2 regions of the Streptomyces sp. OZ13 genome follow, and region 2 is predicted to be linked to the other one. Evidence: riboswitches for the same ligand, from Rfam matches in the RefSeq annotation. Region 2 holds a riboswitch; the other holds the start of a gene.
The links. A riboswitch is a leader RNA that binds a small molecule or an ion and turns the genes downstream of it on or off. The one in region 2 is predicted to bind glycine.
Positions count from the first base shown of each region.

Region 1: it holds a riboswitch for glycine, as region 2 does, so the genes downstream of both, gcvT (glycine cleavage system aminomethyltransferase GcvT) here and gcvP (aminomethyl-transferring glycine dehydrogenase) in region 2, are expected to answer to the same signal.

Region 1 covers NZ_JBQHCZ010000014.1:86,271-97,956, forward strand. Annotated here, with positions in the region: gene ACTMTU_RS27045 (enhanced serine sensitivity protein SseB C-terminal domain-containing protein) at 1-69, opposite strand, end outside; gene ACTMTU_RS27050 (enhanced serine sensitivity protein SseB) at 204-953, opposite strand; gene ACTMTU_RS27055 (AAA family ATPase) at 1,761-2,384, opposite strand; glycine riboswitch at 2,591-2,687, shown strand; gene gcvT (glycine cleavage system aminomethyltransferase GcvT) at 2,836-3,951, shown strand; gene gcvH (glycine cleavage system protein GcvH) at 4,031-4,405, shown strand; gene glyA (serine hydroxymethyltransferase) at 4,428-5,687, shown strand; gene ACTMTU_RS27075 (L-serine ammonia-lyase) at 5,882-7,267, shown strand; gene ACTMTU_RS27080 (EF-hand domain-containing protein) at 7,337-7,552, opposite strand; gene ACTMTU_RS27085 (GNAT family N-acetyltransferase) at 7,655-8,293, shown strand; gene ACTMTU_RS27090 (ADP-ribosyltransferase) at 8,352-8,975, opposite strand; gene ACTMTU_RS27095 (ATP-binding protein) at 9,493-9,996, opposite strand; gene ACTMTU_RS27100 (LuxR C-terminal-related transcriptional regulator) at 10,438-11,025, shown strand; gene ACTMTU_RS27105 (ATP-binding cassette domain-containing protein) at 11,083-11,686, opposite strand, start outside.
Region 2 covers NZ_JBQHCZ010000027.1:26,917-38,602, forward strand. Annotated here, with positions in the region: gene ACTMTU_RS35010 (PhzF family phenazine biosynthesis protein) at 1-714, shown strand, start outside; gene ACTMTU_RS35015 (CPBP family intramembrane glutamic endopeptidase) at 784-1,584, opposite strand; gene ACTMTU_RS35020 (glutamate--cysteine ligase) at 1,703-3,211, opposite strand; gene ACTMTU_RS35025 (hypothetical protein) at 3,686-4,276, shown strand; gene ACTMTU_RS35030 (DUF5999 family protein) at 4,606-4,812, shown strand; gene gcvP (aminomethyl-transferring glycine dehydrogenase) at 4,896-7,781, opposite strand; glycine riboswitch at 7,962-8,059, opposite strand; gene ACTMTU_RS35040 (PRC-barrel domain-containing protein) at 8,173-8,556, shown strand; gene ACTMTU_RS35045 (DNA polymerase IV) at 8,649-10,286, opposite strand; gene ACTMTU_RS35050 (MerR family transcriptional regulator) at 10,354-10,899, opposite strand; gene ACTMTU_RS35055 (bifunctional nuclease family protein) at 11,135-11,608, opposite strand; gene ftsR (transcriptional regulator FtsR) at 11,662-11,686, opposite strand, start outside.

The DNA.
Region 1 (11,686 bases), on a different contig from region 2:
GCGGCCGGGAGTCACCTGGCGCAGCATGTGCTCGACCTGCCCGGCCGCCGCGGTGCCTGACGCACTCACCCTGTTCCGCCCCTCGTTCGGTCCCACCGTTCCGCACAGCCTCTGTCAGGCTGGTCAGGCCATCAAACCAGCTTAATCGGCCCTCCTGGCAAAGACTTGACCACAGGGTCTCTCTTTCGTGTCAGGCCCGAGCCCTACGCGTGCTGTCGTTGATAGAAGGGGCGCACCCGCTCGAGCATCCAGTCGGCCACCGGATCCTGCGCGACGTCGAGAAGCACCAGGTTGACCGGCCACGGCGGCTGGACCCGGCCCATGGCCCGGCCGAGGGCGTCCATGGGGGCGTTGCGCTCGACGCCCTCCCATGACGAGAGCTGCACACCGATGAAGAGTGTCGGCGCGTCGCCCTCGATGGAGGCGAGCGCGCGGCGGCCCGTCAGCACGACGCCGACGGCCTCGAACTCGCCTGCCGCGGCGGCGAGGAAGTCGACCGGCTCCTCCTGCCAGTCCGGCTCGAAGAGCCGCACCCGGCCGCCGGAGGCCGGACCCTCGAGCGGCGTCCGCCCCACCCGGCACAGTTCGGCGACCGCGGCGGGCGGCAACGGGGCGCCCACGGCGCCGCCCGGATTCACGGCGATACCGAGCTGCGGGGGCAGCCCGCGGGCGAATTCCCTGGCGGGCGCGACGGTGAACGGCATATGGGCACCGACGCACTGGAGGAACTGCTGTTCCGAACTGAAGACGGGGACATAAGCGGCGCCGTCGATCTCCATGGTCGGCAGATCGAGGTCGCGGCTCTCCTGGTTGCCGCCGTTGGGCAGCGGGACCCATATCGGGCTGCGGCCGAGCACCTCTACGAGGCGGCCGCCGGCCGCGGGGTTGCCGAGGGAGGCGGCGAGCACCTCCTCGAGCTCGTTGCCGGGCCAGCCGGTGCGGGGTATGTCCATGCGGTGTCCTTCGTGCGGGCCCCAGCGGTGGGCGGTGCGTGGTCGTGCGCGACGACCCTAGCGTCGGGGGCGTGGCCGCTGCGCGGAGCGTTTCCCCGCCCCTTCCCGCTGTACCGATGTGCGGCTCCGCCGCGTGGGGGCTCCGCCCGCCCCCGCCACCGCGCTCCGCGCGGTGCTTGCGGGGGCTCCTCGCCCTACGCCTGGCGGCGTGGGGGGACCCCCACCGCCCCCCCCCCCGCGTCTCGAACGCCGGCGAGGCTGGATTTGCCTCGGTCCGGCGGAGGCCTGAGCCGCCTGCGAAGGCTCGGGCCGCCGCAGGCGGGTCCGGAACCTGGCAGGCGAAGAGCTCAGCCGCGGCAGGCACGGCTGCAAATTCCATCAGCGGAGTCCGAGCCCGGCGCGGCCGACGCAGGCCGGCGCCGCCGACGGGCAGGAGCCGCCGACCAGGCCGGGAACACCCCATCGGCCGAGTCCGAGCCCGGCGCGGCCGACGCAGGCGTGTGCTGCCGACCCGGCAAGCACCGCCGATCAAGCCGCGAACACCCCATCGGCCGAGCCCCAGCCCGGCGCAGCCGACGCACGCCGGCGCCACCGACCACACAAGCGCCGCCGGCCAGGCTGATTTCGTGGAGCGAAATCAGCCGTCCGGGCGTACCTCGCACGGCCGGCGGGCGGTGCGAGGAGATGGAGGACGCGGCGCGGGCGCGCGGTGCGGGCCTCCGGGGCTTGGCCGCGACGGAGCCGTGCATCGGTACGGGCGGGGGCGGGGAGGGAGCAGGGCTCGCGCAGCGGTCGTGGAGGCGGTCGTTATCCGAAGCCCAGCCGCCCCAGCGTCCCCGCCGCCTCGCGGTCCAGCAGGACCGCCGAGGCGCAGCCGCCCGGCAGGCGGCCCGCCTCCGCGTCGGTGACCAGGCGGGAGACGGCCCGGCGGTGGCGGGCGAAGGCGTAGCCCGAGACGCCGCGGCCCCGCTCGCGCTGGCCCGCCCGCGCGACCTGGGGTGTCACGTCCAGCAGCACCAGGTGGAGGGACGTGCCGCGCCGCCGTGTCTCACGGGCGAGCCAGCGCCGCACCCACGCCTGTGTGCCGCAGTCGTGCACGACGACGCTCGCGCCGGAGCGTAGGGCACGCCGCAGTCCGGCGTAGTGGGCGAGCCGCACCAGCGGGCGGTAGACCGCGTACGGCAGGAAGCGGGGCGCACGGGCGTCCCAGCGGTCCCGCGTGTCCTGCGAGTCGATGCCGAGGCCGCTCGCCGCGCGCCGGATCAGCGTGGACTTGCCGCTGCCAGGGAGGCCGGAGACGACCACCACGTCACCGGCGGCGAAGATCAGGCTGTGCGGGCTGCGCCCGGCCCGCTGCCGCAGGTCGCGCAGGACGGGCAGGGCGGGCAGGGCGGGCGTGGCCGCTCCGGCCCGGGACGGGACGGCGGACATGCCCGGTGGCGCGGGCACCCCCGTGGTCGTGGCGTAGGCACCGGTCGGCTGCAACGTCGTCCCCTCCCCGTGTCGGGTCATCCCACACCCTTGCCCATGAAGTGTAAAGAATTGGTAATGCGGCTCAAGTGTTTTCAGGGCGGCCTCACGCTCCACTCTTCCCCGATGCGTGCAATGATGTGCGCGCAAACTCCATACCGGCCGCTTGAATCCACGCGGGAGAGTCCCTGCCACCTCTGTGGCGGGCGCCGAAGGAGCAAGTTCCTCCCTTGAATCTCTCAGGCCCCGTACCGCGTGTGATGAGGCAGATCTGAAAAGCGAGCCGCATTCGAGTGGCTCCACCCAAGGTGCAAGTCACGACTACCCGTACGCGTAGTCGGGGCGAACCTCTCAGGTTCCGATGACAGATGGGGAGGATTGTCCTCGCAGCCATGCCCTGGGAGCCACACCTATGAGCAACGCCCCCCGTCTGACCGCACTCGACGCCCTGCACAGGTCGCTGGGCGCGACCATGACCGATTTCGCAGGCTGGGACATGCCCCTGCGGTACGGCAGCGAGCGTGACGAGCACAACGCCGTCCGCACCAAGGCCGGGCTGTTCGACCTGTCCCACATGGGTGAGATCACCGTCACCGGTCCGCAGGCCGTCGACCTGCTGAACTACGCGCTGGTCGGCAACATCGGCACCGTCGGCCTCGGCCGCGCCCGCTACACGATGATCTGCCAGGAGGACGGCGGCATCCTCGACGACCTGATCGTCTACCGCCTCGGCGAGGACGAGTACATGGTCGTCGCCAACGCCGGCAACGCCCAGATCGTGCTCGACGCCCTCACCGGGCGCGCCCAGGGCTTCGACGCCACCGTCCGTGACGACCGTGACGCGTACGCGCTGATCGCGGTCCAGGGCCCGGAGTCCCCCGGCATCCTGAAGTCCCTGACCGACGCGGACCTGGACGGCCTGAAGTACTACGCGGGCCTGCCGGGCACCGTGGCCGGCGTCCCGGCGCTGATCGCCCGCACCGGCTACACCGGCGAGGACGGCTTCGAGCTGTTCGTCGAGCCGCAGCACGCCGAGAAGCTCTGGCAGGCGCTGACCGACGCGGGCGCGCCCGCCGGTCTGATCCCGTGCGGCCTGTCCTGCCGTGACACGCTGCGCCTGGAGGCGGGCATGCCGCTGTACGGGCACGAGCTGACCACGGCGCTCACCCCGTTCGACGCGGGCCTCGGCCGGGTGGTGAAGTTCGAGAAGGAGGGCGACTTCGTCGGCCGTGAGGCGCTCACGGCCGCCGCGGAGCGTGCCGAGTCCGCGCCGCCGCGCAAGCTCGTCGGGCTGATCGCGGAGGGCCGCCGGGTCCCCCGTGCCGGTATGTCGGTGGTGGCGGACGGCACAGTGATCGGCGAGGTCACCTCGGGCGCCCCGAGCCCCACCCTCGGCAAGCCGATCGCCATGGCCTACGTGGACGCGGCCCACGCCGCGCCGGGCGCTCCGGGGGTCGGCGTCGACATCCGGGGCACCCACGAGCCGTACGAGGTCGTGGCGCTGCCGTTCTACAAGCGCCAGAAGTGATCCTCGGGGTGCCGGAAGTGATCGTCCGCACCCTCTCCCCGTTCACCAGCACTCCCCCGCGTACAGGAGAATTCAGGTCATGAGCAACCCCCAGCAGCTGCGCTACAGCAAGGAGCACGAGTGGCTGTCGGCCGCCGAGGACGGCGTGTCGACGGTCGGCATCACGGAGCACGCGGCCAACGCGCTCGGCGACGTGGTGTACGTCCAGCTCCCCGAGGTCGGTGACACGGTGACCGCGGGCGAGACCTGCGGCGAGCTGGAGTCCACCAAGTCGGTCAGCGACCTGTACTCCCCGGTCAGCGGTGAGGTCACCGAGGCCAACGAGGACGTCGTCAACGACCCGTCCCTGGTGAACTCCGCCCCGTTCGAGGGCGGTTGGCTCTTCAAGGTACGCGTCAGCGAGGAGCCGAAGGACCTGCTCTCCGCGGACGAGTACACCGATTTCGCCGGCTGACCAAAACCTTAGGGACCGAGTGATGTCGCTTCTCAACACCCCTCTCCACGAGCTGGACCCGGATGTCGCCGCCGCTGTCGACGCCGAGCTCCACCGTCAGCAGTCCACCCTCGAGATGATCGCCTCGGAGAACTTCGCTCCGGTCGCGGTCATGGAGGCACAGGGCTCCGTCCTCACGAACAAGTACGCCGAGGGCTACCCGGGCCGCCGCTACTACGGCGGCTGCGAGCACGTCGACGTGGTCGAGCAGATCGCCATCGACCGCATCAAGGCGCTGTTCGGCGCCGAGCACGCCAATGTGCAGCCCCACTCGGGCGCGCAGGCGAACGCGGCCGCGATGTTCGCGCTGCTGAAGCCGGGCGACACGATCATGGGCCTGAACCTGGCCCACGGCGGTCACCTGACCCACGGCATGAAGATCAACTTCTCCGGCAAGCTCTACAACGTGGTCGCCTACCACGTGGACGACGCCACCGGTCAGGTCGACATGGCCGAGGTCGAGCGCCTCGCCAAGGAGTCCAAGCCGAAGCTGATCGTCGCCGGCTGGTCCGCGTACCCGCGCCAGCTGGACTTCGCGGCCTTCCGGAGGATCGCCGACGAGGTCGGCGCCTACCTGATGGTCGACATGGCGCACTTCGCCGGCCTGGTAGCCGCGGGTCTGCACCCCAACCCGGTGCCGCACGCCCACGTCGTCACCACGACCACACACAAGACCCTCGGCGGTCCGCGCGGCGGCGTGATCCTCTCCACCGCCGAGCTCGCCAAGAAGATCAACTCCGCGGTCTTCCCCGGCCAGCAGGGCGGCCCGCTGGAGCACGTCATCGCGGCGAAGGCGGTCTCCTTCAAGGTCGCCGCCTCCGAGGAGTTCAAGGAGCGCCAGCAGCGCACGCTGGACGGCGCCCGCATCCTCGCCGAGCGTCTGGTCCAGGCCGACGTGACCGAGCACGGCGTCTCCGTCCTGTCCGGCGGCACGGACGTGCACCTGGTCCTGGTGGACCTGCGCAACTCCGAGCTGGACGGTCAGCAGGCCGAGGACCGTCTCCACGAGGTGGGCATCACGGTCAACCGCAACGCCATCCCGAACGACCCGCGGCCGCCGATGGTCACCTCGGGTCTGCGGATCGGCACCCCGGCGCTGGCCACCCGCGGCTTCCAGGACGAGGACTTCCGCGAGGTCGCGGACATCATCGCCGAGGCCCTGAAGCCGTCGTACGACGTGCCGGCGCTGCGCGCCCGCGTCACGGCCCTGGCCGCGAAGCACCCGCTCTATCCTGGTCTGTGACGGATCTCCCGTAACGGACCCGAACAAAACAAAAGGGGCACCGCGCACACTGGACCGTGCGCGCGGTGCCCCGCACCACGTAAGCACCACGCACACGCAATGCCTCCGCGCCCAACGCCACCCGTACACGAGGCGCTGCGCGCCGCTGCACTACACGGCAGACAACGGCGTCTACCACCCACAAGGAGTTTCCCGTGGCCATCTCGGTCTTCGACCTGTTCTCGATCGGCATCGGCCCGTCCAGCTCCCACACGGTGGGCCCGATGCGCGCCGCCCGGATGTTCGCCCGGCGCCTGAAGAACGAGGGCCTGCTCGCCCACACGACGGCGATACGGGCCGAGCTGTACGGCTCGCTGGGCGCGACCGGGCACGGCCACGGCACTCCCAAGGCCGTCCTGCTGGGCCTGGAGGGCAACTCTCCCCGGACGGTCGACGTCGAGAGCGCCGACGAGCAGGTCGAGCGGATCAAGGCGGACGGGCGGATCAACCTGCTCGGCGCGCACGAGATCGACTTCGACTTCGACGAGGACCTCGTCCTGCACCGCCGCAAGGCCCTGCCGTACCACGCCAACGGCATGACGGTCCTCGCCCGCGACGCCGAGGGCACGACGCTGCTGGAGAAGACGTACTACTCGGTCGGCGGCGGGTTCGTCGTCGACGAGACCGTGCTTTCTCAGGAGGGGGCGGCGGGCGACAACCCGATCGTCCCCGACGACACCGTCCTGAAGTACCCCTTCCGTACCGGTGACGAGCTACTGCGTCTCACCAAGGAGACCGGTCTGTCGATCTCCGCGCTGATGCTGGAGAACGAGAAGGCCTGGCGCACCGAGGACGAGATCCGGGAGGGGCTCCTGGAGATCTGGCGGGTCATGCAGGCGTGCGTCTCGCGCGGCATGTCCCGCGAGGGCATCCTGCCGGGCGGTCTCAAGGTCCGCCGACGGGCCGCCACCACGGCCCGCAAGCTGCGCTCCGAGGGCGACCCGCAGGCTCTCGCCATGGAGTGGATCACGCTCTACGCCATGGCCGTGAACGAGGAGAACGCGGCCGGCGGCCGGGTCGTCACCGCCCCCACGAACGGCGCCGCGGGCATCATCCCGGCGGTCCTGCACTACTACATGAACTTCGTGCCCGGCGCCGACGAGAAGGGCGTCGTCGACTTCCTGCTCGCCGCGGGCGCGATCGGCATGCTCTTCAAGGAGAACGCCTCGATCTCGGGCGCGGAGGTCGGCTGCCAGGGCGAGGTCGGCTCCGCCTGCTCGATGGCCGCGGGCGCGCTCGCCGAGGTGCTCGGCGGCTCCCCGGAGCAGGTCGAGAACGCCGCGGAGATCGGCATGGAGCACAACCTGGGCCTCACTTGCGACCCCGTCGGCGGCCTCGTCCAGATCCCGTGCATCGAGCGCAACGGCATGGCGGCGGTCAAGGCGGTCACAGCCGCGAAGATGGCGATGCGGGGCGACGGCAGCCACAAGGTCTCCCTGGACAAGGTCATCAAGACGATGAAGGAGACCGGCGCCGACATGTCGGTCAAGTACAAGGAGACCGCCCGCGGCGGTCTCGCGGTGAACATCATCGAATGCTGACCGCAGCCCTTTCGGGCATGGGAAGGCCCCCGGCGCCGCGCCGGGGGCCTTCCCATGTCCCGTGCGGGATCAGGCCTTGTTCAGGTGGGCCCAGAACTCGTCGAACGACAGGAGCTTGTCCTTGTCGGTGTCCTGTGCGGCGATCACGGCCTCGGCCACCGACTCGGTGACGTTCCAGTCACCCATCTGAGCCATGGCCGTCTTGTACTCGGCCGCAGTGATGAAGCCGTCGCCGTCCGCGTCGTAACGGTCGAACGCCTTGCGTGCTGACTCGATGTCCGCCACCGGTCCACCCCTTCTTGGTGCATTACTGACGGGGGTCAGATTATCGGCCCGCGTCGTCGATCATGGAGGCGAGGCCTGTACCCACGAACGGGGAGAGATGCGATGAGCGACGAACTGGGGCGGATACTCGCCGCCGCGGCGCAGGGGCGGTTCCCGCCCTCGGACGGCGGTGTGACGGTGGTGGACAGGCCCGGTGCACGCGACGAGGGCGTGGTGGCCTTCACCGCGCACTCGGTCGTCTTCACGGCCGAGGACCCGGAGTGGATACGGGCCGAACTGGCCGCCACCGCCTCGGACCGGCTGGCCGCCACCATGAACCCTGGTTTCCTGGCCGCCCTGATGCGGCGCACCGGCCGGTCCATGGACACCATCGACCTGGTGACGGTCGCGGAGGCGCTGCCAGGGGATCCCGGTGTCGAACTGCGCGAGATCCAGGACCGCGAGCATCCCCGGGTGGTCGGCGCCCTCAAGCGCCGCGACGAGGTACGGGTGTGGGCGGCAGACGGTGGAGTGCTCGTCCTGGGCCGGGGGCTGGCGGGCCGCTGGGAAGTGTCCGTCGAGGTCGACGAGGAGGCGCGCGGCAGGGGCATCGGTCCCCGACTCGCCGTCGCCGCCCGGCATCTGGTGCCCGGGCCCGTGTTGTGGTCCCAGCAATCGCCCGGCAACGCACGCAGTGTGCGCGCGTTCCAGCGGGCGGGGTTCCGGCCGGTCGGCTCCGAGGCGCTGCTCGCGGCGCGGTGACGACGCGGGAACGCCGCCCCGGGCCGGTCGGGCCCGGGGCGGCGTTCTTCCGTTCAGGTCACAGGCGCCAGGGCAGGTAGTTCGGGTTGTCCCGGCACTCGCTCATGATCTCGCGCCTGGTCTCCTTGTCGACGGGACAGGCGCCGACGATGAAGTCCCGGTTGATGCCGCCGGGGAAAGCCACCTCGACCTGTTCCGCCCACCGGTGGGTGTCACCGATGGTCTCGTTGACGTCGATGCCGCCGGGGGCGTCGATGTAGTAGTTCCAGGCGCTCTTCCACTGCTTGTAGAGGTCGTGGTCGTAGGTCGTCGAGACGAACGGCGACGGCTGATTGACGAGGACGTACTTCTCGATGTCGTACTGCCCGGTCTGCGGCGCCTTCGGGTGGAAGCCCTGCTCGAAGATGACCTCGGGGCCGCGTCCGTCGGCCCGGTACAGCTGCTTGCAGTTGGTGCGGAACGACGGCCTCGGCGTGATCTTGTCGATGTCCACGCTGCGGTCGGCGGCGGCGTGGAGCGGGTCGTCGACGACCGGGCAGGTGGCGGCCGCGGCGGCGGCAGGGGCTGCGGCCGGTGCCGCGGGGACGGTGCCTGCGGCGGTTCCTGCCGCCGCGGGGACGAGGGTGGCGGCCAGGGCCATAGTGAGCACGGCGGCCCGGCGCCGCGAGCGAGTGGTGATCATGGGGACACCATCCCGGTGCGACGGCACCGGGCCGCGCATCGTCACCCGCAGGTGGGCGAGTTGCTCAACGTGGGTCCCCGGACCGCACCGGTGTGACCGAGGGCGTACCGGCCGGGCTGCGGGGGGACGACGGATCCATGCGGACCGCTACCGACGAGATGCACGCCTACCGCTTCCCCGAGACCGAAGAAACAAACCCCGGTAGGGATATTTATGCATGGAATGCCAGGTGAGTGCGCGAACTCACCTACGATCCCTTGACGACATCTCCCATTGGATACCTTTTGCCCGCTTATAGGATTTTGGAGATGAGGAGTCCGTCTGTCATAGTCGATGCCACGACCCCCATTGACCCGGGCCAGGTCGACATCAGCGGCCGTGGATACACCCCCCGATCCACGGCGCTCCACACAGAAGCCCCCGAGTCGCCGCCATCGCGGCGCACGGGGGCTTCTGTGTGTCGCGGCGCACGGGGGCTTCTGTGTGTCGCGGGCCCGCCGGCGTACGGCGACGCGCGTCAGCGGTCGGCGACCCGCATCTCGAACCAGGTGGTCTTGCCGCGCGGCAGCAGGTCCACGCCCCAGCGGTCGGCGAGTTTGTCGACGAGGAACAGCCCCCGGCCGCTGGTGTCCATCTCGCCGACGGGCATCAGACAGGGCAGCCCCCGGGACGGATCGCGCACCTCGATGCGGATCCAGCCCCGGCGGCGCAGCATCCGTAAGCCGAACACCCGCGCCCCGGTGTGGCGTACCGCGTTGCCGACGAGCTCGGAGACGAGCAGGACCGCGTACTCGCCCGTCTGCGCCGGCAGCGCCCACTGGCGCAGCACCACGCACTGGGTGAGCCGCCGGGCGGTGGCGGCGGACTCGGGCCGGGAGGGGAGGCGCACCTCCGCGTCGGTGGGGTTGCCGTACAACTCGACGGCCTTCAGGGCCTGTTCGTCGTCGGCGGCCGGTACCCACCGTGCGGCGGTCGCGCTGACGCGCTGCCGCGGTTGTCCCACACCCTCGAGGCCCGCCATGTCTCCATCATGGCCCCTGCCGCCCGTCCGCGTGGCCGTTACCGCGGAACGGAGCCCCTCGGAACAGGACGGCACGACCGGCTCGAACGGCATCCGGCCCCGACGACGCCAGGTGTGGCCCGCCCGCCTGAACCCGGGTGAAGGCCACCCTCACGAGTGACGCCGGGACCCACGGCAGCCGGCCGACGCCGATGTACCGCCCTCCGCCCACAGCTCACGGGTGCGTGGTATCAGGCCATTTGTCGTGCGGTGCCTTCCCGCGGAGCCCTCGATGGCCTGCACCGGCTTCACGGCCCGGGTACTCATCCGGCCAATCCGCCACCTCGTGCGCCCCTGCGCTTCCGAAAGCCCCGTTCCCCGGACCATCGCGGGGGCACTCAGAGGAGGGGCGGATCAGGAGCGTCACGCCGAACCGTGTGACGGGCATAACGAGGGTGGGAAATGATACGGGTGACTGTGGTGTACGAGGCCGGGCTGCTGCGGGCGGCGCTCGAGGAACTGCTGTGCTGCGGCGGCGAGTTCGATGTCTCCTCAGTTGCGCACTGGCCGCAGAGACCGACCCCTGGCGGTCCTGTGCCGGACGTCTACGTCATCGACGCCGAGTGCCTCGAGCCGGCCAGGGCCGCTGACCGGACGGCGACCGGCAGGGGCGCCCTCGTGGCGCTCGTCCCTGCGCAGCGACCGGGGGTGCTGCGCAGGGCCCATGAGGCCGGTGCCCTCGGGTTCGTCGACAAGGACGGCTCCAAGAGCCGATTACTCACCGCGGTGCGCCGCGCGGCGAAGGGCGACCGGTTCGTGGACGAGGCACTCGCCGCCGGTTTCCTGGCGGCGGCGGAAATGCCCCTCACGCAGCGCGAGTTGACCGTACTGGCGCTGGCCGCCAAGGGGCAGCCGATAGCGGAGGTCGCCGCGTCGTTGCACCTGTCCCAGGGGACGGTCCGGAACTACATGGCGAGCGTCATCCGCAAGGTGGGGGCCCGCAACCGGGTGGACGCGATCCGCATCGCGCAGGGAGCCGGCTGGACCTGACCGGGTCGGCGGACCGGGCCGCTCCGGCACGTGCACGGACCGCGGCCGCCGGTCGTGTCAGCGGCCCGTGCCGTGCCAGTGCCCCACCAGGTCCCGGTACAGAGCGGAACGCACGAGCAGTTCCTCGTGCGTTCCGCACCGGGCGTGCGTGCCGTCGAGGGCGAGGACGCGGTCCGCCCGGAGCGCCGACGACAGCCGGTGGGCCACCACGACCAGGGTCCCCGGGCGGGCGGCGAGAGCCCGCTCGGCCACCGCCTCCGTCGAGGGATCCAGATGGGACGTCGCCTCGTCGAGCAGCAGCACGGGCGCCGGGGAGAGGTGGGCACGACCGAGGGCGATGAGCTGCCGCTCGCCCTGGGAGAGGGTCCGCGGTGTCAGGATCGCGTCCAGGCCGCCGACCCTGGCCACGAGCGGCTCCAGCTCCAGCGCCCGCACGGTCTCCTCCACGGCCGCTCGCGGGGCGTGCGGGCGCAGGTAGCAGAGGTTGTCCCGGAGCGTGCCGGTGAACACGTACGCGTCCTGCGGGAGAAGGGTGCGCAGGCCCGTCAGGTCCGTGGGCGGCACCGGCACGAGGGGGTGCCCGGCCAGCCGCACCGTCCCCTCGGATGGCGCCAGCGTGCCGGCCACGACCTGGAGCAGTGTCGATTTGCCGATGCCGCTC
Region 2 (11,686 bases):
CACGTCGCGGCGGAGCTGAACCTCTCGGAGACCGCCTTCGCCCACCCCCTGCCCGCCGGGAGCGACGCGGACTGGGCACTGCGCTGGTTCACCCCGGCCACCGAGGTCGACATGTGCGGCCACGCCACCCTGGCCACCGCACACGTGCTGCACACCACGGGGGCGGCGAAGGGCACGGTGCGCTTCACCGCGCGTTGCGGCAACCTCCGGACGACCGCGCACGAGGACGGCACGATCACCCTCGACTTCCCCACCGCCCCACTGCGGGAGGTGACGGTCCCCGACGGCGTCGCCGAGGCGCTCGGCGCGAAGGTGCTCTCCGCCCATGACACCGGACCCCACATCGGGGACCTGCTGGTCGAACTGGCCGACGAGCAGGCCGTGCGTGCTCTGGAGCCCGATTTCGCCGCACTGGTCGCGTATTCCGAGCGCGGCATCATCGCCACCGCCACCGCGGCGGACGCCTCCGCCGGCTACGACTTCGTCTCCCGCGGCTTCTTCCCCCAGGTCGGCATCGACGAGGACCCGGTCACCGGGAGCGCCCACACGGCACTCGCGCCCTTCTGGTCCGCGCGCCTCGGCCGCGACGAGCTGACCGGCCTCCAGGCGTCCGCCCGCTCCGGCCTGGTCCGCACCTCGCTGCGCGGCGACCGCACCCTGCTGACCGGGCGCGCGGTGACCGTGGTCGACGGCGAACTGCTCACCACTCCCTGAACGCACCACGACCGAGGGGGTGCACGGCGGACGCCGTGCACCCCCTCGGTCGCGCTGCCGGGCCGCCGCTCACGGCGTGGGAAGCCAGTCCACCTTCCCGGACAGCAGCCCGTATCCGACGAAGGCGACGATGTCGAGCAGCGCGTGCGCCGCCACCAGCGGCCCCACCCGGCCCCATCTCCGGTACAGCAGCACGAAGACCACGCCCATCACCATGTTGCCGACGAACCCGCCGATGCCCTGGTACAGGTGGTACGAGCCGCGCAGCACCGAGCTCGCGACCAGCGCGGCCATCGGTGTCCAGCCGAGCTGATCGAGCCGGCGCAGCAGATACCCGACGACGATCACCTCCTCGACCACGGAGTTCTGGATCGCGGAGAGGATCAGCACCGGGTACTTCCACCAGACCTCGGGCAGCGCCTCCGGCACGACGGTGAGGTTGAAACCGGAGGCCCTCGCCACCAGGTAGAAGGCCAGTCCGGCGCTGCCGATACCGGCGGCGACGAGCGCGCCACGGCCGATGTCGGACCAGGGCCTGCTCCGGTCGAAACCGATCGAGGAGAGCCCGGCACGCTCGCGGACCAGCAGATGCGCGACGAGCACGACGGGCACCAGCGCCGTCGCGATCCCGAAGAGCTGCCAGGCCAGATCGAGCCACGGCCGCCCCGGCGCGAAGGACCCGTTGAGCGTCGCGGCCTGGTCCTTCAGCCCGCCGGGTTTCGTCAGCGATCCGATGAAGCTGATCAGCGCGGACACACCACTGGCGCCGAGCGACAGGGCGAGCACGAGCAGCATCTCCGACCGGAGGGTCCTGCGCGACACCGCCTCCCGCGGAAAGGACCCGGCCGCGTCTCCCGCCTGCGCCTGCACTACAGCCTCCAGTTGCTCCACCGCATGGGACGTCACAGCTTGCCCGACGAACCTACGGCGGTCGCAGCCAGGCCCCGCGCACGCGCCTGGCCGCCCCGCGGCCGCACGCGCGGGTCGGTCAGGAGCGCGCCCCCGGGAATCCCACCGGCCATGTGTGCACCGGCTGTCCCTCACGCATCAGCTCGCAGTAGCGACGGGTCATCGCCGCCAGCGCCACCTCACGCTCCAGCCCCGCCTCACGGGCGCGGTGATAGGTGTCCGCCTGCCAGGAGGCTCCGTTCATCCGGCGCCGGCACCGCTCCTCGATCACGCCGAGATAGAGGTCTCGATCGGCGGGCGCCACGTTCCACGCGTCGAGACCCGCCGCGGCCAGCGGCAGCAGCTCGTCCCGGACCAGCTTGACGACCGGCACCTGTGTGACGCCGCCACGACCGGGACGGGGCCACTGAAGCTCGGCGTCGATACCGTGCCGGCACGCGGTCGCGAAGTTCTCGTCGGCGGCCGCGAAGGGCAGCCGCGTCCACACCGGACGAGCGTCCTCCGCGAGCGCTCGCACCAGACCGTAGTAGAACGCGGCGTTGGCGATCACGTCGGTCACCGTCGGCCCGGCGGGCAGCACGCGGTTCTCCACCCGCAGGTGGGGGACGCCGTCGACGACCGCGTACACCGGACGGTTCCAGCGGTAGATCGTGCCGTTGTGCAGGACCAGCTCCTGGAGCCGCGGCACTCCGCCGTCCTCCAGCACCCTCAGCGGGTCCTCGTCGTCACAGAAGGGCAGCAGCGAGGGGAAGTACCGGATGTTCTCCTCGAAGAGGTCGTAGGCCGAGTCCACCCAGCGCTCACCGAACCAGGTCCGCGGGCGCACCCCCTGTGCCTGGAGCTCCGGCGGGCGGGTGTCCGTGGCCTGCTGGAAGAGCGGCGGCCGCGATTCGCGCCACAGCTCCTTGCCGAACAGGAACGGCGCGTTGGCGCCGACGGCGACCTGCACGGCGGCCACCGCCTGCGCCGCGTTCCACACGTCGGCGAACCGGCCCGGGGTGACCTGCAGATGCAGCTGCACCGACGTGCAGGCGGCTTCCGGCGCGATCGACGCCGATGTGCACGTGAGCCGTTCCACCCCCTCGATGTCGAGGGTGAAGTCTTCCCCGCGTGCCGCCACGATCTGATCGTTGAGCAGCATGTAACGGTCCACGTCGGAGAGGTTCGCGGATACCAGATCCTGCTGCGCCAGCGTCGGCAGAATGCCGATCATCACGATCCCGGCACCGAGCTCCTGCGCCTTGCGATCGGCATATCCCAGCCCGGTGTGCAACTCCTCCGCCAGCTGGTCGAGTACACGGCCGCCCAATCGGTGCGGGACGATGTTTACTTCCAGATTGAACATGCCGAGCTCGGTCTGGAAATCGGGACTGGCGATACGGGAGAGAACTTCGGCATTCATCATCCGAGGCATCCCGTCCGCACCCGCGAGATTCAGCTCTATCTCGAGCCCCATCAGATTCTTGGGCCGGTCGAACCTCTTCTCCGCCAGAAGCCGCCCCAGGCCGGCCAGGCACCGTTGCAGCTTGCCTCGGTACCGTTGCCGATCGGACAGGTCGAACCCGCCTGCCTCGACCTTCTCCCCCATCGAAGGGTCCCTCCTCGTGTGGGTCCCACGTGGCGAGGTCCGCTCACGTCACGGACGATAATGCCCAGCCTCATTGATCCATAACGCCCCACGCGGACTCGGCGGCCGGTAGTCTGGAGACAGACGCTCGACAGGCACATTCCCCTGGCATGAGGCCAACAGCAATTGCAGGCACGGACGGCGGTGAAAACCACAGGCTTGATTCGGCCTACCGCGCCGGAGCCGAAACCGCAGGCCGCAGCCTCGACAGCACGGGAAAACGCCAGAAATGCCGCATGAAACGGGCCGGTTCACGCCTTGCCCGAAATACCCGCGACGGGTAGCGGAAACATTGCGTGAACACGCGTCGTATAAACTCCGCGAGGGCGGTGAGTTCGTATCCGGTGTCTTCCGGCGGCTGGCCGCCCCGCACGCAGACAGTGACGTCCGCACCTTCACGCTCCACCGTGTCTCCTGAGTGAGAGGCGACCCACCATGCCGCTGCTTGTCCCCCCGGCCCCCGCGCCTGCCCTGCGAAGCGTCCTCGCGGCACTCGGTTCCCCCACAGCCGTCCGCGAGGCCCGAACCCCCGCTCTGAGGTCCGTCCAGGGGCCCCTGAGCGCCGAACTGCCGCTGCCGGTCCATGTACTGGACCGGATCGTGCCGAGCGGCCGCACACCGCACACCAGGCTCACCGGCTGGCGTTTCCTGATCCGCAGCGGCGACCGCACCGTGGCCGCCGCGGACACCATGCTCACGCCGGACGGCTGGACCTTCTCCCACTTCTTCGAGGGCCCCTACCTCGACTCGACCGAACGCGCCCTGCGTCAGGCCGAATCGACGGGAACCCCGTTCCAGCCCAGACTGCTGTCCGTTCCCGAGCTCTACATGCTCACCCTCTGGCTGCACGGCGACGTCGAGGCCGACGCCGCGTCCGGCACCCCGCAGCCTTCCGACGTCCTCGTCCCCCTCGCCCCCGCGCCACCGGGCATAGCCGCCCACCGGCCACACCGGGTCGCGGACCTGCTGCCTCTCATGACCCTGCGGGTGACGCCGGCCCCGCTGCTCGACTCGCCGGCCGCTTGACGGGAGAACATCCCGGACATCGCACCCACAGGAGACACTCGATACGCCCCGCCACCTCCCGGTCGCGGGGCGTATCGGTGTCCGAGAACTGGCCCGTTGTGACTAGCCCGGCCGGGCCACCGCGAACCACCCGAAAGGACAGGCCCGTTGAACTGAACCGCCCGAGCGGGTGGTGCGTCATCAATCAGTAGGAAGAGCTGCTGTGAAATGCCTGCGGAGCGACCTCCGTGGGTGAACACTGGGGACCGACCGACAGATACGGGGGAGCGGCCATGAACACCTCATCGAGCCGCACGACACACACCACATCACAGCGAAAGAACCCATCCATGTGCCAGCATCAGCCAGCCTGTCCCACATCCGACTCCGCCGACCGTGAGGCGGCCCGCCTCGTGGCGCACCATCCGGAACAGGGCTGGAGCCTGCTGTGCAACGGCGTGCTCCTCTTCGAGGACACCGGCGAGCTGCTGCCCGACGGCCGGATCATCGCCCCGCGCCGTACAGCGGCCGCCGGCCCGCTGGTGACCGCCGCCTAGGCCTCTTCGGTAACACGGGAAACAGAAGGGCCGGCCCGGAGAACTTCCGGACCGGCCCCGACGCATGTGCCGCGCGGCTCGCGTCAGTTGTCGTACTCCTCCAGCGGCGGGCAGGAGCACACGAGGTTACGGTCGCCGAACGCTCCGTCGATGCGGCGCACCGGCGGCCAGTACTTGTCGGCCGCGTTCACGCCCGCCGGGAAGACGGCCTCCTCGCGGCTGTAGGGGTGGTCCCACTCGCCGCCGAGCGCGGACGCCGTGTGCGGGGCGTTGCGCAGCGGGTTGTCGTCGGCGGACCACTCCCCCGACGCGACCTTCTCGATCTCGCCGCGGATCGCGATCATGGTGTCGCAGAAGCGGTCGAGCTCGGTCAGGTCCTCGCTCTCGGTCGGCTCGATCATCAGCGTGCCGGCCACCGGGAAGGACATCGTCGGCGCGTGGAATCCGTAGTCGATCAGGCGCTTGGCGATGTCGTCGACGCTGACGCCGGTCGCCTTGGACAGCGGCCGCAGGTCGACGATGCACTCGTGGGCGACCAGGCCGGCCGGACCGGTGTAGAGCACCGGGTAGTGCGGCTCGAGACGCTTGGCGATGTAGTTCGCCGCGAGCACGGCGACCTGCGTCGCCCGCTTGAGGCCCTCTCCGCCCATCAGGCGCACGTACGCCCACGAGATGGGCAGGATGCCCGCGGAGCCCCAGGGAGCCGCGGAGATCGGCCCCACGCCCGTCCGGGGGCCGGCCGCGGGCTGGAGCGGGTGGTTCGGCAGGTAGGGCGCGAGGTGGGAGCGCACACCGACCGGGCCGACGCCCGGACCGCCGCCGCCGTGCGGGATGCAGAAGGTCTTGTGCAGGTTCAGGTGCGAGACGTCGCCGCCGAACCGGCCCGGCTTCGCCAGGCCCACCAGGGCATTGAGGTTGGCGCCGTCGACGTACACCTGGCCGCCCGCGTCGTGCACCTGGGCGCAGATGTCGGCGACGTGCTCCTCGAACACACCGTGCGTCGACGGGTAGGTGATCATCAGCACGGACAGCTGGTCGCGGTACTGCTCGATCTTGGCGCGCAGGTCCTCGACGTCGATCTCGCCGTCGTCGGCGGTCTTCACCACGACGACCTTCATGCCGGCCATCACGGCGCTGGCGGCGTTGGTGCCGTGCGCGGAGGAGGGAATCAGACAGACCGTGCGGCCCGCGTCCCCGTTGGCGCGGTGGTAGGCGCGGACGGCCAGCAGACCGGCCAGCTCGCCCTGCGACCCGGCGTTGGGCTGAATGGAGACCTTGTCGTAGCCGGTCACCTCGGCGAGGCGGTCCTCCAGCTCGTGGATCAGGGTCAGATAGCCCTGAGCCTGCTCCACCGGTGCGAAGGGGTGGATCTGGCCGAACTCGGGCCAGGTCACCGGCTCCATCTCGGTGGTCGCGTTCAGCTTCATGGTGCAGGAGCCGAGCGGGATCATGCCGCGGTCCAGCGCGTAGTCGCGGTCGGCGAGCCGGCGCAGGTAGCGCAGCATCGAGGTCTCGGACCGGTGCTGGTGGAAGACGGGGTGGGTCAGGTACTCGTCGTCGCGCAGCAGCGCGGCCGGCAGCGCGTCCGCACCGGCCGCGTCCAGGGCGTCGACGTCGCCGTCCACGCCGAAGGCGGCCCAGACGGCGGTCAGCTGCTCGCGGCCGGTGGTCTCGTCGCAGGCGAGGGAGACGTGATCGGCGTCCACCAGGTACAGGTTGACGCCGCGCTCGCGGGCGGCGGCGACCACGTCGGCGGCCCTGCCGGGCACCCGGGCGGTCAGGGTGTCGAAGTACGAGCCGTGCAGGAGCTCGACGCCGCCTGCGCGCAGCCCTGCGGCGAGGATCGCGGCGTAACGGTGGGTGCGCCGGGCGATCGCACGCAGCCCGTCCGGGCCGTGGTAGACGGCGTACATGCCCGCCATCACGGCGAGCAGCACCTGCGCGGTGCAGATGTTGCTGGTCGCCTTCTCGCGGCGGATGTGCTGCTCGCGGGTCTGCAGGGCCAGCCGGTAGGCCTTGTTGCCGTCGGCGTCGACGGAGACGCCCACGAGGCGGCCGGGCAGGCTGCGGGCGAACTTCTCCCGGACGGCCATGTAGCCGGCGTGCGGTCCGCCGAAGCCCATGGGGACACCGAAGCGCTGGGTGGTGCCGACCGCGATGTCCGCGCCGAGCTCGCCGGGCGAGGTGAGCAGCGTCAGGGCCAGCAGGTCCGCGGCGACCGTGACGATCGCGCCGAGCTCGTGCGCCTGCTCGATCACGGGCCTGAGGTCACGCACGGCACCGGAGGCGCCCGGGTACTGCAGCAGCACACCGAACACGCCGCGCTCGGCGATCTCGGCGGGGATGCCCTCGCTGAGGTCGGCGGTGACGACCTCGACGCCGGTGGGCTCGGCACGCGTCTCTATCACGGCCAGGGTCTGGGGCAGGGCGTCCGCGTCGACCAGGAAGACGCCGTTCTTGACCTTGCCCACCCGGCGGGCCAGCGACATGGCCTCCGCGGCGGCCGTGCCCTCGTCGAGGAGCGAGGCGCCGGAGGTGGGCAGCCCGGTCAGGTCGGCGACCACGGTCTGGAAGTTGAGCAGCGCCTCGAGCCGCCCCTGCGAGATCTCCGGCTGGTACGGCGTGTACGCCGTGTACCAGGCCGGGTTCTCCATGACGTTGCGCAGGATGACCGGCGGCGTGAACGTCCCGTAGTAGCCGAGTCCGATCATGGGGGCGAGCACCTGGTTGCGGTCCGCAAGGGTGCGCAGCTCCGCGAGGACGTCCGCCTCGGTGCGGGCGTCAGGGAGGTCCAGGGCCTCGGCGCTCTTGATGACGTCCGGTACGGCGGCGGCGGTGAGCTCGTCGAGGGAGCCGTAGCCCACATGGGCGAGCATCTTGGCCTGGGCACCGGCGTCGGGCCCGATGTGCCGCTGCTCGAACGGGATCCCTCGCTCCAGCTGGGAGAGCGGAATGCGGTTGGCGGTCATGGTGGGAGGCCTCCTGGTCTTCGCGACCTGCGAGGGGCATCACGGCAGGGATGCCCGGACGGCCTCCCCCTCTGTCATCTCGACCTGAGAGCTTCACCGGGCGTCACGGAGCGACATCCCGGCTTTCACCGTCGGTGAGAGCGGATGCCGTCCGACGCCCGCTCTGCTTTCCAGAGTGACCTCGTCCGTGCGGTACAGGTGCCTGAGAGATTCCGGGGAGGATTTGCTCCTTCGGCGCCTCCGGACTGCTCTCCGGAGGACTCTCCCGCACAGGGTCAGCGGCCGTTTGCCAGGGTACCAGCGTGCATCCACACGATCGCTCGAGTGGCCGACACCCGGAATGTGGACTTCTGTAGTCGTTGGAGAGCAGTTGCGACCATTTGGAGGGACCGTGCAGACCGACATCGATCCGCGCAGCCTGATCGGCCGCAAGGCGTTCGACCGCAACGGCAACAAGATCGGAACCGTTGACGAGGTGTACCTGGACGACGCCACGGGCGTGCCCGAGTGGGCGGCCGTGCGCACAGGCCTCTTCAGCCGCGACGCCTTCGTCCCTCTCGAGCCGAGCGAGCTCGTCGACAACGCGCTGCACGTCCCCTACGAACGCGCGCTGATCAAGGACGCGCCCGACTTCGGAGTGGGCCGCCATCTGTCGCCCGAGCAGGAACTCCAGCTCTACCACCACTACGGGCTCGACCTCTCCGGTCCGCCTCCCGCGCCGGCACCCGCCTCCGGCGACCGGTCCTTCGGCCGGGTCGCGGGGCAGGAGGACTGACCGCCCGCACGCCGGCGTCATCGGGGCTCGGGCCGCACGGACGGGCCCCCTGCTCACCGCCGTTTCGTCGCCTCTCCCCCGCCGCGCCCGGGTCAGCCCGCACGCCGGTCCGGGACAGGCTCCCGAGGCATGACCGGCGGCTCGGCGCCGCCTGCCGCGGAGGGCTGTGGCGGCGCCGCTTCCGTGGAAGCCGCTGAGGCCCCCGACGGCGCCGATTCCATGGACGTCCCGGAGCCGGTGGCGGGCCGGGAAGACGTCGGCGTTCTCCCCGCATCCTCGCCCGGTGCCGCAGCCTGATCCGTCTCGCCGCTCCCGCCGTCGGCCGCGGCCGACGGGGGCTCCGCCCGCCCGGTGGGCCGCACCAGCGGCAGTGGGTCCGCGGCCTCGAGGTCCTCGTCGTCCACCCGGAAGGTCCGGACCCTGCCCGGCGCCGACCACGGCTCCTCGAACCGCACGGTGACCCTGCCGACGCCGCTGCCCTGGACCCAGCCCGGCCCGTACCTCGCATGGCGCACGTCCTGTCCGGCCGCCCAGCGCCGCTCCGCCGGGTCGGGCCGGCCGGGCTCGGTACGGTGCGGTTCGCCCGCCCCTGCGGGTGCGCCCTCGGCGGCGGTGGGCTCACCCTCCTCCGGTTCGGCCGCCTCGGCCTCCGCCTCCGCCGCGGCCTGCGCGAACAGGTCCTCCTGGGTGTAGTCCGCGAGCCCCGTCACGCCCACACCGAGCAGCCGTACGCCGCCGGTGGTATCCACCGACTCCAGCAGCCTGCCGGCCGCCTCCCGCACCACCGTCGGGTCGTCTGTCGGCCCACGCAGCGTTTCCGACCGCGTCAGCGTCGAGAAGTCGTACCGGCGGACCTTGAGCACGATGGTCCGGCCGGAGTGACCGCTGCCGCGGAGCCGCTGCACGCACCGCTCGGCAAGCCGGTCCACCTCGAGCCGGACCCGCACCCGGTCGTGCAGATCGACGTCGAAGGTGTCCTCGACGGACACCGACTTCGCGTCCCTCTCGGCCACTACGGGCCGGTCGTCGTGCCCCAGCGCCATCCGGAACAGCGATGCCCCGTGCGCCCTGCCGAGCAGCCGTACGAGCTCGTCCTCGCCCGCCTCGGCGAGGTCCGCGACGGTAGTCATGCCGGCCCGCCGCAGGTGCTCCCCGGTCGCCGGCCCCACGCCGGGCAGGGTCCGGACGGACATCGGCCCGAGCAGGTCACGCTCGGTGCCGGGATCGATCAGCACCAGGCCGTCGGGCTTGGCCTGCTCGGAAGCGATCTTGGCGATCATCTTGGAGCCGGCCAGCCCGACCGACCCGGTGAGTCCCGTGACGGCCCGGATGTCGGCGCGCAGCCGCTCGCCCGTCGCACGGGCGGACGGGGCGTCATGGGCCGCGCCACCGGCCTCCAGGTCCACGAAGGCCTCGTCGAGACTCAGCGGTTCCACGAGCGGCGACAGCCGCCCCAGCAGCTCCATGACCTGCTCGCTCACCGAGCGGTACAGCGAGAAGCGTGGTACGAGACAGGCCGCGTTGGGTGCGAGCCGTCTGGCCTGCGCCATCGGCATCGCCGAATGCACGCCGAAACGCCGGGCCTCGTAGGAGGCCGTGGCCACCACACCCCGCGGACCGAGTCCACCGACGATCACCGGCTTTCCGCGCAGCGACGGCTTCGCCGCCTGCTCGGCGGCGGCGAAGAAGGCATCCATGTCGAGATGCAGGATCGTCGGCGCGGTTCTCACATGTCCGATGCTCCCCCACAGCACTGACAACGGGGAGAGCACTGACAACGGGGAGCGGCGAGCGCCGTCAGACGGCCCGGTCGCGTCTGCGTCTGGCCAGCTCGTCCGCGGGGTTGTGCCCCACCAGGGTCTCCCCCGTGTCGATCCGCTCGCCGTGCAGCTGCGACAGCGCCGTCTCGACGTCCCGCCACACGACGCCCACGGCGATCCCGAAGACGCCCTGACCGCCCTGGAGAAGGCCGACCACCTCGTCGGGCGAGGAGCACTCGTACACCGTCGCGCCGTCGCTCATCAGCGTCATGCGCTCGAGGTCCCGGAACCCCCGGGCCCGCAGGTGCTGGACGGCCGCCCGGATGTTCTGCAGCGCCACTCCGGTGTCCAGGAAGCGCTTGACGATCTTGAGGACGACCACGTCGCGAAAGCTGTAGAGCCGCTGGGTGCCGGAGCCGTACGCGGGCCTGACGCTCGGCTCCACGAGACCCGTGCGCGCCCAGTAGTCGAGCTGCCTGTAGGTGATCCCGGCGGCCGCGCAGGCCGTGGGCCCGCGGTAGCCGATGGTGTCGGTGGAGGGCGCGGCTGCGCTGTCGTGCAGCGGGTACGGCCCGCTTTCCACCGGACCGCGTCCGGGGCCGCCCCCAACCGTACTGTCGCCGCTGCTTCTCACGCCGACCTCCGTCCTTGACCTGCCACCTCGAAGGTAGGGAGTCACCAGGGGTGCGTCAACGATCGCCACACTCGGCACGCCGAGTGATAATCACCCTGAGAGTGGTTTCCCGTGCCCCCATCCGGGGAAAGGCTGCTCGAATGCGCCGACACGGGAGCGATCCGCCCACGCGTCGGCGGAACCGTCACTGGTTGCTGGACCCGAAGTCCTCGGGGGAGATCTGGTCGAGGAACTCGCGGAACTTCTCCACCTCGTCCTCCTGCTCGTCCGGGATGGCGATACCCGCGTCGTCCAGCACCCCGTCACTGCCGTAGATCGGCGTACCGGTGCGCAGGGCGAGCGCTATCGCGTCGGACGGCCTGGCACTCACCTCGACCCCGCTGGCGAAGACCAGCTCCGCGTAGAAGACGCCTTCGCGCAGGTCGGTGATGCGGACCTGGGTGAGCTCCTGGCCCACCGCCTCCAGCACGTCCTTGAAGAGGTCGTGAGTCAGCGGCCTGGCCGGTGCCATGCCCTGCTGGGCGAAGGCAATGGCGGTCGCCTCCCCGGGACCGATCCAGATGGGGAGGTACCGATCGCCTCCCACTTCACGCAGGAGCACGATCGGTTGGTTCGAGGGCATTTCGACCCGGACACCCACAACGTCGAGCTCGTTCACACAGCAACCCTAGGACGTGCGCGACCGGTTTGGGTAGTCGGGCTGGTCCAAGATCAGTGGAGCCGCACTCCGAGGGCG